2 regions of the Orrella dioscoreae genome follow, and region 2 is predicted to be linked to the other one. Evidence: predicted binding sites of a transcription regulator. Region 2 holds the regulator's gene; the other holds the start of a gene.

Region 1 (7,886 bases), 1.8 Mb from region 2:
AACCCGCAGGCTATCCCACGCTGTGCAAGGGACGTTTCGAGGTGGATGGCGAGGCTGATCACGTGCTGGAAGAGCCCGCCAGCCTCAATGCCGTGGGCCTGCTGCCGCGCCTGGCGGAAATGGGCGTGGCCGCCATCAAGATCGAGGGCCGCCAGCGCAGCCCCGCCTATGTCTCGCAGGTCGTCGCCACGTTGCGCGCGGCCATCGACAGCGCCTGCGCGGCGCCTTCGCGCTTTGCCGCCAGGCCCGAATGGATGTCCGCGCTGGCCCGCCATGCCGAAGGCACGCAGGTGACCCAAGGCGCCTTCGACCGTCCCTGGAAATGACGCCATGAGCTACCGCATCACGCTGGGCCCCTTGCTGTATTACTGGAGCCGCCAGGAAACGCTGAATTTCTACGCCGAGGCGGCCGACAGCGCCGTCGACGAGATCTGCGTGGGCGAGACCGTCTGCAGCCGCCGTCATGAACTGAAGGCGGCCGATTGGCTGGACCTGGCCGCCGACCTGCGCACCGCGGGAAAATCCGTGCGGCTGGTGACGCGCACGCTGGTGGAGACCGCGGGCGAAGGCCAGGCCGTGCGCCGCCTCTGCGGCGAGGAGGGCTATGGCTTCGAGGCGGGGGAAACAGGGGCCGTGCGGCACCTGCGGGGACGCGCCTTCATCGCCGGTCCGCACATGAACGCCTATAACGGCCCCACGCTGCACTGGCTGGCGTCGCTGGGCGCGACGGGTTTCGTCGCGCCGCTGGAAATGGACCGCGAGACGCTGGCGCTGCTGCTGGCCGAGCGTCCCGCGGGCATGCAGGCCGAAGTGATGGTGTGGGGCCGCATGCCGCTGGCCTTTTCGGCGCGCTGCTTCACCGCCCGGCACTTCCGCCTGAAGAAGGACGAGTGCGCGTATCGCTGCAGCGAGCATCCCGACGGCCTGATGCTGCGCACCCGCGACGCCACGGACTTCCTGGCGATCAACGGCGTGCAGACGCAGTCGGCGGCCTGCCTGGACCTGCTGGACCAGGCCACGGAACTGGCCGCGATGGGCGTGGACGCCTTGCGGATCAGCCCGCACAGCCAGGGCACCTGGGACGCTGTCTCGGTGCTGTCCGAGCAGCGCCAGGGCAGGGCTTGCGGCCCCGTGTCGCCGCCCGCGGGCATCGCGCGCTGCAACGGCTATTGGTTTGGCCAGCCAGGCATCGTCTGGCACACCCCCGACGAGGAACACGCATGAGTCTGTCCTTCACGCCCCCGGCATGGTTGGCCAAGGTCGGCCGCCGACTGCCTTGCGGCCTGGTATCCCTGCATGGCGTGGCCGGGCTGGAACTGGCCCGCAAGCTGGCGGGGCTAACGCCGCCCGCCGAGCTGAACGGCCACGCGTACGCCATCACGGTCAGCGACCTGGGCCTGCGGCATGTCTTCCGCTGCGAGCACGGCCGTTTCCGCCCGGTGTTCCAGGCAGGCGCGGACGTCTCGCTGTCGCTCACCGCTACGCTGTCGGACTTCATCGCGCTGGGGCAGGGCACCCTCGACGCGGATACGCTGTTCTTCCAGCGCCGCCTGATGATCTCGGGCGACACGGAACTGGGGCTGATCGTGAAGAACTGGCTGGACGCCTCGCAGCGTCCGGCCTGGCTGGCGCGCCTGTTCGGCCAGGCCTGACGTTCCTCGCACTAACGCTCCTCGAACGTCAGGAACAGGCTTTCCAGGCGCTGCCGCGTGGCCTCGGCCAGCGGCGCCGCCGCCAGCGCCTCCGGCGAGGAACGATAGTGCTGCACGGCGTAATGGCGCACGCCTTGTTCCGCCAGCGTCTCGGCCAGCGCCAGCAAGGCCGGCTCCGGCAGCCACGACGGGCTCCAGGTCGTGCGGCACTCGAACGCCACGCCGTGCGCCAGCAGGGCGGCCAGGCTCTGGCGCACCGGTGCGTGGCTGCGCGCACGGCCGGTCAGGGCGTCATAGCCCTCGGCATCGGTCTTGATATCCAGGCCGACCCAGGACACGCCGGGCAGCATCTCGGCCAGGCGGTCGGGATAGATGCCCGCCGTGTGCAAGGCCACGGCAAAGCCCATGTCGCGCACCTGTGCCGCCAGCGCGGGCAAGGTGGGTTCGGACAGCGGCTCGCCGCCGCAGAACACCACGCCGTCCAGCAGGCCGCGCCGGCGCGCCAGGAAGTTCAGCACCTCGTCCCAGTCCAGCTCGCGGACCCGCTGTTGCAAGCCCGGGTTGTGGCAATAATGGCAGCGCCAGGGGCAGCCCGCCACGAACACCACCGCGCTCAGCTTGCCCGGCCAGTCCACGCTGGAATAGCGGGTCAGCCCGCCCAGGGCCGGCGTGCGCGGCCCCAGGCGGCCATGCGCCGGGATCAGCCGATGCTCGGTGGGGCAGTGGGCGGCGTGATGCGCGTGGGCGGACATGGCTGCCCCCTTCTCAGCGCTTGACGGCCGAGGGTTCCGTGAAGAAACGGCGCTCGTTGAATTCGCCCTGCTTGCCGGTGTTGAAGGAGCTGACGGGACGGTGATAGCCCATGACGCGGGTCCAGACTTCGCAGCGCGTGCGCTGGCTGTCGTCGCGGGTGGCCGAGGAAGGAGTGAGGGAGGTTTGCATGAGACGTGCTCCGGAAAGATCGGGCGCAAGGCCCGGGATGCCGGCCCCGGCAGCATTGCCCGGCCGGCCTGGCTCGTGAAGGGGCCTAGACGGCTTCGGCCGGCTCGGCCTGGGAAGCGCTCGCGGCCTGGCCGGCCTTCGCCTGCAGTGCCGCATCGCACTTGGGGCAGAACTCGTGGCGGCCAGACAGATAGCCGTGCGTCGGGCAGATGGAGAAGGTCGGCGTGACGGTGATGTAGGGCAGCCGGAAGTTCTCCAGCGCGCGCCGCACCAGCGTCTTGCAGGCCTCGGCCGTGGAGACGGCCTCGTTCATGTACAGGTGCAGCACCGTGCCGCCCGTGTACTTGCCCTGCAGCGTTTCCTGCAGGGCAAGCGCTTCGAAGGGATCGTCGGTGTGGCCGGCGGGCAGCTGGCTGGAGTTCGTGTAATAGGGCTGGCTGGCCGTGCCGGCCTGCAGGATGTCCGGATAGCGCTTGCGGTCCTCGCGGGCGAAGCGATAGGTCGTGCCCTCGGCGGGCGTGGCCTCCAGGTTGTACAGGTGCCCGGTCTGTTCCTGGAACGCGGTCATGCGCGCCCGCACATGGTCCAGCACCCGGACCGCCATGGCGTGGCCGGCGGCGGTGGTCACGTCCTCGCGGTCGCCGGTGAAGTTGCGGATCATCTCGTTGATGCCGTTCACTCCCAGCGTGCTGAAGTGGTTGCGCAAGGTGCCCAGATAGCGCCGGGTATAGGGATACAAGCCTTGGTCGATATGGTGCTGCACCACCTCGCGCTTGGTTTCCAGCGTGTCGCGGCCCAGTTCCAGCAGGCGGTCCAGGCGGGCGAAGAGACCGGCCTCGTCGCCGGCGAACACATGGCCCAGGCGGGCGCAATTGATCGTGACCACGCCGATGGACCCCGTCTGCTCGGCCGAGCCGAAAAGGCCGTTGCCGCGCTTGAGCAGTTCGCGCAGGTCCAGCTGCAGGCGGCAGCACATGGAGCGCACCATGTGCGGTTCCAGGTCCGAGTTCAGGAAGTTCTGGAAGTAGGGCAGGCCGTAGCGCGCCGTCATTTCGAACAGCAGCTGGGTGTTGGGATGGTCCCAGTCGAAATCCGGCGTGATGTTGTAGGTGGGGATGGGAAACGTGAAGGCGCGGCCGCGCGCATCGCCCGCCATCATCACCTCGATGTAGGCGCGGTTGATCATGTCCATTTCCGCCTGCAGCGCGCCATAGGAATAGGGCATTTCCTCGCCGCCGATGTACGGGACCTGGTCGCGCAGGTCGGGCGGGCAGGTCCAGTCGAAGGTGAGGTTGGTGAACGGCGTCTGGGTGCCCCAGCGGCTGGGCACGTTCAGGTTGTAGATGAGCTCCTGCATCATCTGCCGCACCTCGCGGTAGGACATCCGGTCCTGCCGCACGAAGGGCGCCATGTAGGTGTCGAAGGAGCTGAAGGCCTGCGCGCCGGCCCATTCGTTCTGCAGGGTGCCCAGGAAGTTGACGATCTGCCCGATGGCCGCCGACATATGTCGCGGCGGCGTGGCCTCGACCTTGCCCGGCACGCCGTTGAAGCCTTCGGTCAGCAGCGTGCGCAGCGACCAGCCGGCGCAATAGCCGCTCAGCATGTCCAGGTCATGGATGTGGAAGGAGCCGTCGCGGTGGGCGTTGCCCGCCTCGGGCGTGTAGACCTCGTTGAGCCAGTAGTTGGCGGTGACCTTGCCCGCGACGTTCAGGATCAGGCCGCCCAGGCTGTAGCCCTGGTTGGCGTTGGCGTTGATGCGCCAGTCCCGGCGCGACAGGTATTCCTCCATGGCGTGGGCCACGTCCACCTGCGCGCCGGGCAGGGGCAGGGCAGGAGCGGCGTGCGTCGGGCAGCAGGAGGGCTGCGCGAGGGCGGTGCTTGGCGACATGGCGATACCTCATCTAGTGGTTTTTAGCCATCCTACCCCCATATATTGTGTTTTTGTGCGCTGAGACGCTGGCATTTGAGGTCGCGCAAATCCGCCAGGCGGATGGCCGGCGCGTGCAGGGCACGGAAAGATCCCGGGACGCAATTACTTGAAGGTTGGAACATCGTGCCCGCTCCTGGCGCGGCGACCGCGCCGTTTTGGTGCAAAGTCGCCGGGAACTGACCCGTTATGGCGCGCAACGGCATCGAAAAGACGTTACGAGGCCTTACGGAGCGATATGGCACGCTTATTGCGGATGGTTTCCATATTGGGGAATCCACGCAGTGACAGCGTATGTCCTGACTCTCAGAATACGCGCCACGTTCGTGTTCCCCAAGACTGGTGATCCCTGTTGTCCGGGACGAACCCCGGGCTCGCACGAGTCCCGGGAGACACCCGGACGACCCTTATCCTCTGCTGGAGACCCCAAGCATGAAGCTGCTACAGCGCCTGACCCCCATCACGTTCGCCATCGGTGCCATGGCACTGGCCGGCGCCGTCCACGCCGCCGACTCGATCAAGATCGGCATCCCCCAGCCGATGACCGGTCCCAATACCCAATACGGTGACCAGATCCAGGCAGGCGCGCTGACCGCCATCGAGACCCTCAATGCCAAGGGCGGCGTCAAGGGCAAGAAGCTCGAACCCATCCTGATCGACGACGGCTGCGAGCCCAAGCAGGCCGTGCCCGCCGCCAACCGCGTGGTCAACTCCGGCGCCAAGTTCGCCGTGGCCCACGCCTGCTCGGGCGTGACCGTGCCGGCCGTGAACGTCTACGAATCCGAAGGGATCGTGGCCATCACCCCGGGCGCGACCTCGCCCCTGGTGACCGACACGACCAAGCCGCACTTCTTCTTCCGCACCATCGGCCGCGACGACCAGCAAGGCCCGTTCGCCGCCGGCTACATCGCCAAGACGCTCAAGCCCGCCAAGGTCGCCGTGCTGCACGACAAGCAGACCTACGGCTCGGGCGTGGCCACGCAGGTGCGTGACGCCCTGAAGAAGGAAGGCGTCAACATCGTGATGTTCGAAGGCATCAACGTCGGCGACAGCGACTACTCGGCCGTGGTCACCAAGCTGAAGTCGGCCGGCGTCGACCTGGTCTATTTCGGCGGCTACCACCCCGAACTGGGCCTGCTGCTGCGCCAGTCGCGTGAACAGGGCCTGAACGTCCAGTACATGGGTCCGGAAGGCACCGCCAACCAGGATCTGGTCGCCATCGCCGGTCCGGCCATCGACGGCCTGCTGGTCACGCTGCCCGCCGACTTCACCAAGCGCCCCGGCAACGAGGGCATCGTGAAGGCCTTCCACGACGCCAAGCGCGATCCGGACGGCGCCTTCCAGATGCCGGCCTACGCCGCGGTGGAACTGATCGCCAAGGGCATCGAAGCCGTGGGCGAGGACCCCGCCAAGGTGGCGGATTACCTGCACGCCAACAGCTTCGACACGTCCATCGGCAAGGTAGAATTCGACGCCAAGGGTGACCTGAAGAACTTCGAATTCGCCGTCTACAAGTGGGACAAGGCGGGCAAGAAGACCCAGCTCTGATCCCCAAGGATTCGCACCGGCGCGGGGCCGGTGCGGTCGATTACCCTGCATGCCCTGGATTCCGGCTCCGGCGAACCATACCGGGGCCGGTTCCGTTTTCCGCCGGGCCGGCCCCTGGCGCAAGACTCCACAACCGGGAGTCCCTTGCGCCAGGGACGCGGCGTAGGGCATTTATCTGGAGCCCGGCACTATGTCCGACCTCATCCCCCAATTGACCCAGCAGCTGTTCAACGGCTTGTCCCTGGGCGCGATCTATGCGCTGATCGCCATCGGCTACACGATGGTCTACGGCATCATCGGCATGATCAATTTCGCACACGGCGAGATCTACATGATCGGCGCCTACGTCGGCCTGGTCACCCTGACCGCCATCGGCACGCAGAGCGGCATGCCGCTGCCGCTGATGATCGCGGCCATGATCGTCGTCGCCATGGCGGTGACCGGCATCTATGGCTTCTCCACCGAAAGGGTGGCCTATCGCCCGGTGCGCGCCAGCCCGCGGCTGGTGGCGCTCATCTCGGCCATCGGCATGTCCATCTTCCTGCAGAACTGGGTGGCACTCGGGCAGGGCGCGCGTGACATGGCCGTGCCTTCGCTGATCTCGGGCGCCGCGCAGTTCCACATGGGCACCGATTTCGACGTGACCGTCCCGTATTCGCGCCTGCTCATCATCCTGGTGACGGTGGCGCTGATGATCGCGCTCACGCTCTTCATCAAGTATTCCCGCATGGGCCGCGCCTCGCGCGCCTGCTCGCAGGACATGCGCATGGCCAACCTGCTGGGGATCGACACCAACCGCGTCATCTCCTTCACCTTCGTGCTGGGCGCCGTCATGGCCGCCGTGGGCGGGGTGCTGATCGCGGTCACCATCGGCAAGCTCAATCCCTTCATCGGCTTCATCGCCGGCATCAAGGCCTTCACGGCGGCGGTGCTGGGCGGCATCGGCAGCATTCCCGGCGCCATGCTGGGCGGCGTGCTGCTGGGCCTGGCCGAAACCTTCGCCGCGGCCTACATCTCGTCGCAGTACAAGGACATCGTCGCCTTCAGCCTGCTGGTGCTGATCCTCCTGTTCCGTCCCACGGGGCTCCTGGGCAAACCCGAAGTGGAAAAAGTCTGATGGCGAACACTGTCAAACCCGCATTCATTGCCGCGCTGCTCACTGCGGTCCTGGTGGCGCCCGTGTTCGGGCTCCAGCTGCTGCGCCAGGGCGTCACGACCTACCTCGAAGCCCGCTGGGACCTGATCGCGCTGTCGGCCGGCATCGTCTTCGTCTTCCAGCTCGTGCGTCCGACGCTGGCCCGCGGCCTGTCCGGCATCAAGCTGCCGACGCTGCCTGCCTCGCCCACGCGCGGCAGGCAGCCGCTGATGCTGCTGATCCTGCTCATCGCCGTGGTCTGGCCGTTCTTCGGCGGCCGCAGCGAAGTCGATATCGCCACGCTGGTGCTCATCTACGTCATGCTCGGCCTGGGGCTGAACATCGTCGTGGGCTTCGCCGGCCTGCTCGACCTGGGCTTCGTGGGCTTCTACGCCGTGGGCGCCTACACCTATGCGCTGCTGTACCACTGGGCTGGCTGGGGTTTCTGGGAGGCGCTGCCGTTCTCGGGCGCCATGGCCGCGCTGTTCGGCTTCGTGCTGGGCTTCCCGGTGCTGCGCCTGCGCGGTGACTACCTGGCCATCGTCACGCTGGGCTTCGGCGAAATCATCCGCCTGCTGCTCATCAACCTGAACCAGTGGACGGGCGGTCCGGACGGCATTTCCGGCATTCCCAAGCCCACGGTGCTGGGCATGGAAATGGTGCGCCGTTCGCGCGACCCCGA
Region 2 (7,886 bases):
TCGCCTGGCGCGCAGTGCAAGGTGATGTCGGCGATTGCCAGGCCCTGGCCATAGCCGGCGCCGAGCCCGCTGACGCGGAGTCCGTGGGGCTCAGGCGTCATGGCCGAGATAGGCTTGCCGGACGGCGGCTGATTGCCGGACCGTGTCGAAAGCGCCTTGCGCGATGACCCGGCCATCGGCCAGCACCATCACCTTGCTTTCCAGCGCCGCGACGAACTGCATGTCGTGTTCGACCACGATGCAGGCGATGCCGTCGCGCTGGCACAGCTTTCGTATCAGGGCGACCGTGGCCAGCGTCTCGGCTTGCGTCATGCCGGCGGTGGGTTCGTCCAGGAGCAGCAGGCGAGGCGCCTGCGAGGTCACCATGGCGATCTCCAGCCATTGGCGCTCGCCATGCGACAGCTCGGCGGCCGGCACCTGGGCGCGCCCAGCCAGGCCGGTGTCGCGCAGCAGCGTGTCCACGTCGGCCGGGCGGGCAGGCAGGCCGGCAGCCCGGCGGGCCAGCAGCAGGTTGTCCAGGCTGCTGAGCGTGCCGAAGACGCTGGGAACCTGGAATTTCCGGCCCAGGCCCAGCCGCGCGATCTGGTCGGGCCGCCTGCCGCGCAGGGCCATGCCGCGGAACAGGACCTGGCCCCGCTGGGGCTGCAATTGACCGGACAGCGTGTTGAACAAGGTGGTCTTGCCTGATCCGTTAGGGCCGATCACGCACAGGGTGTCGCCGCTGTCCATGCGCAAGGAGACGCCGTCGAGCGCGCACTGGCGGCCAAAGGCATGGCCGAGGGCGTGCGCTTGCAGCAAGGGAGGCGACGTTGCGGCGGCCTTGCGGCGCGGGGCTAGCCGCACAGCGTGTCCGCCTGGATGCGGCCGAGCGTCCGGGTGGCGACAAGTTCGCCTGCCTGCACGCGGCCGAGATACAGGGTCTGGTTGGCGGCTCGGCTGGCCGGGTCCAGGGTGACCGGACCCGAGGGGCCGTCCAGGGCGACGCCGGGCAGGCCCTGCAACAGGGCTTCGCGAGACGTGTCCTTGCTGCGTTCGGCCGCGCCGGCGAGGGCGAGTACGGCGTTGTAATGCGCCGTGGCGAAACGCGTGGGCAGGATGGCGGGTGCATGCTGGCGGGCCGCCGCCACGAAACTTGCGGCGGCCTCGGTGCGCAGGCTGGCCACGAAGGGGGTCTGCGTCCAGATGCCTTCGCCCTCGCCGGGTTGCAAGGCGCGCAGTCCGGATTCGCTGAAGCCGACATAGGCGTAGTCGAGTTGGCGCAGCAAGCCGAACTGGCTGGCCTGCTTCAGGAAGTTCAGGCCCCCGGCGCCGGGAAAGGCCTGGACCAGGACCCGTGCGCCGCTGTCGGCGATGCGCCGCAGCGTGGCCGAGAAGTCGGTCGTGCCCAGCGCCAGCAGCTCCTGTCCTGCCACCGGGCTGCCCTGCGCGGACAGCAGCGCGCGGGCGCGGGGAAAGAGTTTCTGGCCCCAGGCAATGTCAGCGCCGAAAAGGTAGAAGGGCTTGTCCGCGCCACCCCCGAGCGCTGCCAGCAGGGCGTCCAGCTCCTGGTTGGGCACGGTGCCCACGTTGAAGAGTTGCGGGCTGCAGGTGGTGCCCTCGAAGCTGGCCGCGTACAGCAAGGGCACCTGGTGACGCTGGTGCACCGCCAGGATGGCGTCGCGGGAGGGGGACAGGATGGGGCCGATGATGGCCGCGACCTTCTGCCGCTGGATCAGCGAGGTGGCGCGTTCCACCGCGGTCTTGGGGTCGGTCTTGTCGTCCTGCCAGGTGACCTCGATGGGGGCGCCCAGCACGCCGCCCGCGGCGTTCAGCCGGGCCACGGCCAGCTCCACGCCCAGGCGGGCCTGGTGGCCGACCACTTCGAGGCCGCCGGAGAAGGGCAGCAGGACGCCCAGGCGCAAGGGCGTGGCCGCCCGGACGCGGCGCATGGGCGCGGCCAGCGCGGCGGCGAGGCTGCCCTGGAGCAGGGCGCGGCGCGAGATCATGCCGTGTCTCCTTGGCGGGAGCGGGGCGCGGGCTTTTCCGCGCCGCTGCCCTTGATTTCGATGATCAGCATGCGCGCTTCCTGGTTGGCGAGGTTGACCGCGACGTGGCCCGCGCCTTGCGTCGTAACGGCCACGTGGGCGACCCGGCCGCGCCGGGAGGTGCGGCGGAATGCCTGCGGATGGGCCTGGCTTTCCCCCACGATGGACGTGGCGGATTCCGGCGCTTCTCCGGGCAGCGGTTCGATGCGCAAGTCAACGTCGGTCAGGGACACGGCGATGTAGTCGCGCAAATGGCGATGCGGCGGGGTGGGGATGCCAGGCAGGAAAACCTCTTCCCAGATGGCGACGTGGTCGTCCTCGAAATGGAGGGTGGCGCCGGAAAACGGGCGCGGCGTGACGGCGGGGGTCTGGTCGGCCATGTGCCTGGAGGGGGAGATATGTGGACTTGGATTAAATATAAACGTCCGATCGTATTTTTATAACTAAGGAGTCCTTATGTCTTTATTTGGGTTGTCTCGCGGGCTTCTGTGGGTTTCCTCTTGGGCCTCCCCTCGGCCGGGGGGGGGGGGCTGGCCTGGTCTGCGTCTTGAGCAGGCTTCATGTTGTCCATGAGTCGGCTTTGCGGTCCGGGGACATGCGCGTGTCTTGCCAACTCAGGTAGGGCGGGCGCCTTGGAGCGCAGGGTAAACTAGCGCATCGACTGACCGCTTTACCCTCATTCCAGGACCCTCCATGTTCGACCGTAACCGCACCATCGACCAGGTAGACCCCGACGTCTGGGCCGCCATCCAGAAAGAAGACGTCCGCCAGGAACAGCACATCGAGCTGATCGCTTCGGAGAACTACGCCAGCCCCGCCGTCATGCAGGCCCAGGGCACGCAGCTCACCAACAAGTACGCCGAAGGCTATCCCGGCAAGCGTTACTACGGCGGTTGCGAGCACGTGGACGTGGTCGAGCAGCTGGCCATCGACCGCCTGAAGCAGCTCTTCGGCGCCGAGGCCGCCAACGTGCAGCCCAACTCTGGCTCGCAGGCCAACCAGGGCGTCTACACGGCCGTGCTGAAGCCGGGCGACAGCGTGCTGGGCATGAGCCTGGCCGAGGGCGGCCACCTGACGCACGGCGCGTCGGTCAACGCGTCGGGCAAGCTGTACAACTTCCACCAGTACGGCCTGGATGCCAATGAAGTCCTGGACTACGACCGCGTCGAGCAACTGGCCAAGGAACACAGCCCCAAGCTGATCGTGGCGGGCGCTTCGGCCTACTCGCTGCACATCGACTTCGCGCGCATGGCCCGCATCGCCCGTGACCACGGCGCGCTGTTCATGGTCGACATCGCCCACTACGCGGGCCTGGTCGCCGGCGGCGCCTACCCCAACCCCGTGCCGCATGCCGACTTCGTCACCTCGACCACGCACAAGTCCCTGCGCGGCCCGCGCGGCGGCGTGATCATGATGAAGGCCGAACACGAAAAGATCGTCAACTCGGCGATCTTCCCCGGCATCCAGGGCGGTCCGCTCATGCACGTCATCGCCGCCAAGGCCGTGGCTTTCAAGGAAGCGCTGGCGCCGGAGTTCAAGGATTACGCCGCCCAGGTCGTCAAGAACGCCAGCGTGCTGGCCGACACCCTGGTCAAGCGTGGCCTGCGCATCGTCTCGGGCCGCACGGAAAGCCACGTCATGCTGGTCGACCTGCGCGCCAAGGGCATCACGGGCAAGGAAGCGGAAGCCGTGCTGGGCGATGCCCACATCACGGTCAACAAGAACGCCATCCCCAACGACCCCGAGAAGCCCTTCGTGACCAGCGGCGTGCGCCTGGGCACCCCGGCCATGACCACCCGCGGCTTCCGTGAAGCCGAGGCCGAGGAAACCGGCAACCTGATCGCCGACGTGCTGGACAATCCGCGCGACGCCGCGACCATCGCGTCGGTGCGCGAGCGCGTCAATGCCCTGACCGCGCGCCTGCCGGTATATCGCTAAGCCCCGCTTGGCGGGGGCCGCGCGGATTTTCTCCGCCGGCCCCTGGGCGCATGCGCCCGTCTCCGCTAGACTACGCGTCATCCTCGGCCGTCCTGGCCGAGGCGCGCCAGGTCTTCCCTGCGCGCGCCGGTATCGCGGCCGGTCACCAAGTCGCGATCGCGACCAGGTTTCCTTCCCATGAAATGTCCATTCTGCGACCACGCCGACACCCAGGTGCTCGATTCGCGCGTCTCCGAAGAGGGCGACACCATTCGCCGCCGCCGCCGCTGCCTGTCCTGTGACCGGCGCTTCACGACCTATGAGCGGGTCGAGCTGGCCATGCCGTCCATCGTCAAGCGCAACGGCAGCCGCAGCGAATACCAGTCCGAGAAGCTGCGTGCCAGCCTGGCGCTGTCGCTGCGCAAGCGCCCGGTCAGCACCGAAGACGTCGACGCCGCCGTGGCCCGCATCGAGGAAGGCCTGCTTACCAGCGGCCAGCGCGAAGTCCCGTCCGCCTACCTGGGCGAGCTGGTCATGGCCGAGCTGAAGAAGATGGACAAGGTCGCCTACGTGCGCTTTGCCTCGGTCTACAAAAGCTTCGAGGACATCGGCGAGTTCGTGGAAGCCATCCGCGAGATGCAGGGGCCGCTGCTGCCCAAGAAGCTGCGCAAGTAAATCCTCGCGGGCGTTGTCCCTGCGCCTGCCGATGGCATGCCGGGGCGGGGCCTGGCGCGGGCATACAATCGTGCCGTGAGCGACACCTCCCTTTCCTTTCCCGACGACACGCACTGGATGCGCCGCGCCCTGGCGCTGGCCGCGGGTGTCCTGTCGTCCACCCGGCCCAACCCGCGCGTGGGCTGCGTCATCGTGCGCGATGGGCAGGTGCTGGGCGAGGGCGCCACGCAGCCCCCTGGCGGGCCGCACGCCGAGATCAGCGCCTTGCGGGATGCCGCCGCGCGCGGCCACGACGTGGCAGGCGCCACGGCCTACGTCACGCTGGAGCCCTGCAGCCACCACGGCCGCACGCCGCCCTGCGCCGATGCGCTGGTGGCCGCGCGGCTGGCGCGCGTGGTCGTCGCCATGGGCGACCCCAACCCGCTGGTCAATGGCCGCGGCCTGCGCATCCTGCGCGAGGCCGGTATCGCGGTGTCGGCGGGACTGTGCCAGGACGAGGCCCTGGCCCTGAACGTGGGTTTCATCGCGCGCATGAGCCGCGGCACGCCCTGGGCGTGGCTGAAGCTGGCGGCGTCGCTGGACGGCCGCGCGGCCTTGCATAACGGCGTCTCGCAATGGATCACCGGCCCCGAGGCACGCGCCGACGGCCACCAGTGGCGCGCGCGCAGTTGCGTGGTGCTGACCGGCATCGGCACGGTGCGCGCCGACGATCCGCTGCTGGACACCCGGCTTGCGCCTACCGCGCACCCGCCGCGCAAGGCCGTCATCGACAGCGGGTTTTCCATTTCCGAGACGGCGCGCCTGTTCGATGGCACGCCGGTGCTGATCTTCGCCGCGCGCGCGGATGCCGGCAAGGCGCAGCGCCTGGCCGCGCGCAACGCCCAGGTGGTGCTGCTGCCGCAGGCCGACGGCCAGCGCGTCGACCTGCCCGCCGTCATGCAATGGCTGGCGGCCGATGGCGTGAACGAGGTGCATGTGGAGGCCGGGCCGATCCTGAGCGGCGCGCTGCTGGCGGCCGACTGCGTGGACGAGCTGCTGTGCTATTCGGCCCCCATGCTGCTGGGCGATGCCGCGCCCATGGCGGCGCTGCCCAGGTTGGACTCCCTGGAAGGCGTGCGCCGCTATGCCTATACCGATGTCCAGCGCGTGGGCGAGGACCTGCGGCTGCGCGCGCACCTGCCCAGCCGCTGGCAGGCCTTGCGCGATCGCGTGGCCTTGAACCTGTCGTCCTGACCGCGCGTCACCGAAACCGAATCTGAATCGAAGGAGTGCTAGTCATGTTCACCGGCATCATCGCCGCCGTCGGCCGCATCGACGAAGTCCAGCCCTTGCAGCAGGGGGCCAGCGACGCAGGCGTGCGCCTGCGCGTGACGGCGGGCAGCCTGCCGCTGGAAGACGTGCGCATCGGCGACTCCATCGCCATCCAGGGCGCCTGCATGACGGTGGTCGAGATGGCGGGCAATCAGTTCGACGTCGAGGTCTCGCGCGAAAGCCTGCGCCTGACGGCCGGCCTGGATGCCATCGGCCCGGTCAACCTGGAGAAGGCGCTGCGCGTGGGCGATTACCTGGGCGGCCACATCGTGTCCGGCCATGTGGATGGCCTGGGCGAGGTCCAGCGCTTCGCGCCGGTGGGCGAGTCGCATGAACTGGTGATCCGTGCGCCGCAGGCGCTGGGCCGCTACCTGGCCTACAAGGGGTCGATCACCGTCAACGGCGTGAGCCTGACCGTGAACCGGGTGGAGGACGTGGCTGAAGGGTGCGACTTCAGCATCAACATCATTCCGCATACGCTGTCGGCGACGACGCTGGGCGCGCTGACGCCTGGCTCGCGCGTGAACCTGGAGATCGACACCATCGCGCGTTATGTGGACCGGATGATGGGGCAGGGCGCGCGCTGAGCAGGCGAGCTGGCGGGGCTGCTGTCGGGCCGCCTCGCGTGGCGGAAAGTTTTGGGCGATTCTGCTAGAATCGCGGATTGCCGTTTTGGCGCCCTGGTTTTTCGGGGGCAAAAACGATCAGGACAGGTGGCCGAGCGGTTGAAGGCGCACGCCTGGAAAGCGTGTATACGTGAATAGCGTATCGGGGGTTCGAATCCCCCTCTGTCCGCCAAGAATTATTGCGCACGTAGTCTCACGTCGCCTCAGAACCCGCACCAGCCTTGGCTGTGCGGGTTTTTCTTTGCCCCACGTTGTCTCAGGATGGCTCACGGCTTTTGCTGGTATTTTTGCTGGTACAAACGACGTTTCGCCGTCACCCGCCCCAGATGCCAGCGGGAGAACACGCGCATCGGCGCGCTCGCCACGCTCACAGACATCCAGTTGCGCCAAGCCAAGCCCGGGGAGAAAGCCTACAAACTTTCCACTGGTGACGCGGTCGCCCGGACGGGCGCGCCCGCAGAGTCCTCAAGCCGGCGCGCGCAATTCCCCCGCCGCGCCGGGCGGCGGAGATTTGCCTGCTCGGCCGCGTCGTGACGGCGCTTGCCGCCTGGGCCTCAGCTTGCCGGTTGGGTCTCTCGTTTTATGCACTCATAGCTGGCGCTGATGTGGTAGAGCTGGTACTTGCCGGTCGGCCCAGTGCTGCCGGCGTCTGAACGCGAATCGATGCCGCGCAAGCGGGCCGTGCCATCGCATAGCTGGCTCGCGCGTGCCTGGCACGGTCCAAGATCGCTGGTGCTGGACGTCGTGCATTGGACCTTGACCAAGGAGGCGGGCGCCACGCTTCCGGCGTCAGAAGATGTCGCACAACCGGCGAGCAGTAAGTAGGTAATTGTGGCTACGCCGTACCGGGGGAGCATCTGCATTTGTTTTCTCATGGGTCTGACTGTGGACGCACGGTGACGCTTCGCGTGGCTAGGCAGAAGGTTCTTGTGACGGCGAGAAGGCTATTTGTCCCGCTTGACGCCAGAAATCAGCATCTGGTGCAGGCTGGTGAAAAGACCCGTTTGCGTCGGCGGCAGGCGCGTGACACGCTCAGAAGCCAGGGCAGGGTTCGGTATATCTGGGTGACCGGGCTTTTTCTCGGGAGGCGCCATCCTTTGCGCCAGGCAATCATAGGAGACGCTACGAGCACTGCCGACTTGCACGTCGATGCAGGAAGGGACTGCCTCGTTATCCGATGGTGCAGGTGTCAAAGTTTGCGCAGCGGCCAATGAGGTCAGGCCGATCCCCAGCACCAGCGCGGTGAGGCGAGCAAGCGTAGCGGACATGGCGGATTCCTCGTAGGAGACGGCTCGCAGAGGGCGCAACCGGGTTTGTAAAATGAGTATAGGCC

Evidence for each region. Region 2 encodes NrdR, which represses ribonucleotide reductase genes. Its sites were predicted from a motif close to CACNANATNTNGTG; they were not measured.
Region 1: ODI_RS12000 (ribonucleoside triphosphate reductase) is a predicted target of NrdR. The motif match lies at 4,519-4,532, and genes of this name have one in related genera.

Annotation. Positions count from the first base shown of each region.
Region 1 is NZ_LT907988.1:2,554,212-2,562,097, reverse strand. Features, by position in the region: gene ubiU (ubiquinone anaerobic biosynthesis protein UbiU) at 1-326, shown strand, start outside; gene ODI_RS12015 (U32 family peptidase) at 331-1,224, shown strand; gene ubiT (ubiquinone anaerobic biosynthesis accessory factor UbiT) at 1,221-1,652, shown strand; gene ODI_RS12005 (anaerobic ribonucleoside-triphosphate reductase activating protein) at 1,664-2,404, opposite strand; gene nrdD (anaerobic ribonucleoside-triphosphate reductase) at 2,418-2,594, opposite strand; gene ODI_RS12000 (ribonucleoside triphosphate reductase) at 2,680-4,482, opposite strand; gene ODI_RS11995 (high-affinity branched-chain amino acid ABC transporter substrate-binding protein) at 4,954-6,069, shown strand; gene livH (high-affinity branched-chain amino acid ABC transporter permease LivH) at 6,260-7,186, shown strand; gene ODI_RS11985 (high-affinity branched-chain amino acid ABC transporter permease LivM) at 7,186-7,886, shown strand, end outside.
Region 2 is NZ_LT907988.1:747,369-755,254, forward strand. Features, by position in the region: gene ODI_RS03550 (ABC transporter ATP-binding protein) at 1-101, opposite strand, end outside; gene ODI_RS03555 (ABC transporter ATP-binding protein) at 91-798, opposite strand; gene ODI_RS03560 (substrate-binding protein) at 834-1,985, opposite strand; gene ODI_RS03565 (cupin domain-containing protein) at 1,982-2,404, opposite strand; gene glyA (serine hydroxymethyltransferase) at 2,718-3,962, shown strand; gene nrdR (transcriptional regulator NrdR) at 4,140-4,616, shown strand; gene ribD (bifunctional diaminohydroxyphosphoribosylaminopyrimidine deaminase/5-amino-6-(5-phosphoribosylamino)uracil reductase RibD) at 4,653-5,849, shown strand; gene ODI_RS03585 (riboflavin synthase) at 5,894-6,514, shown strand; tRNA gene ODI_RS03590 (tRNA-Ser) at 6,635-6,725, shown strand; gene ODI_RS22195 (hypothetical protein) at 7,498-7,821, opposite strand.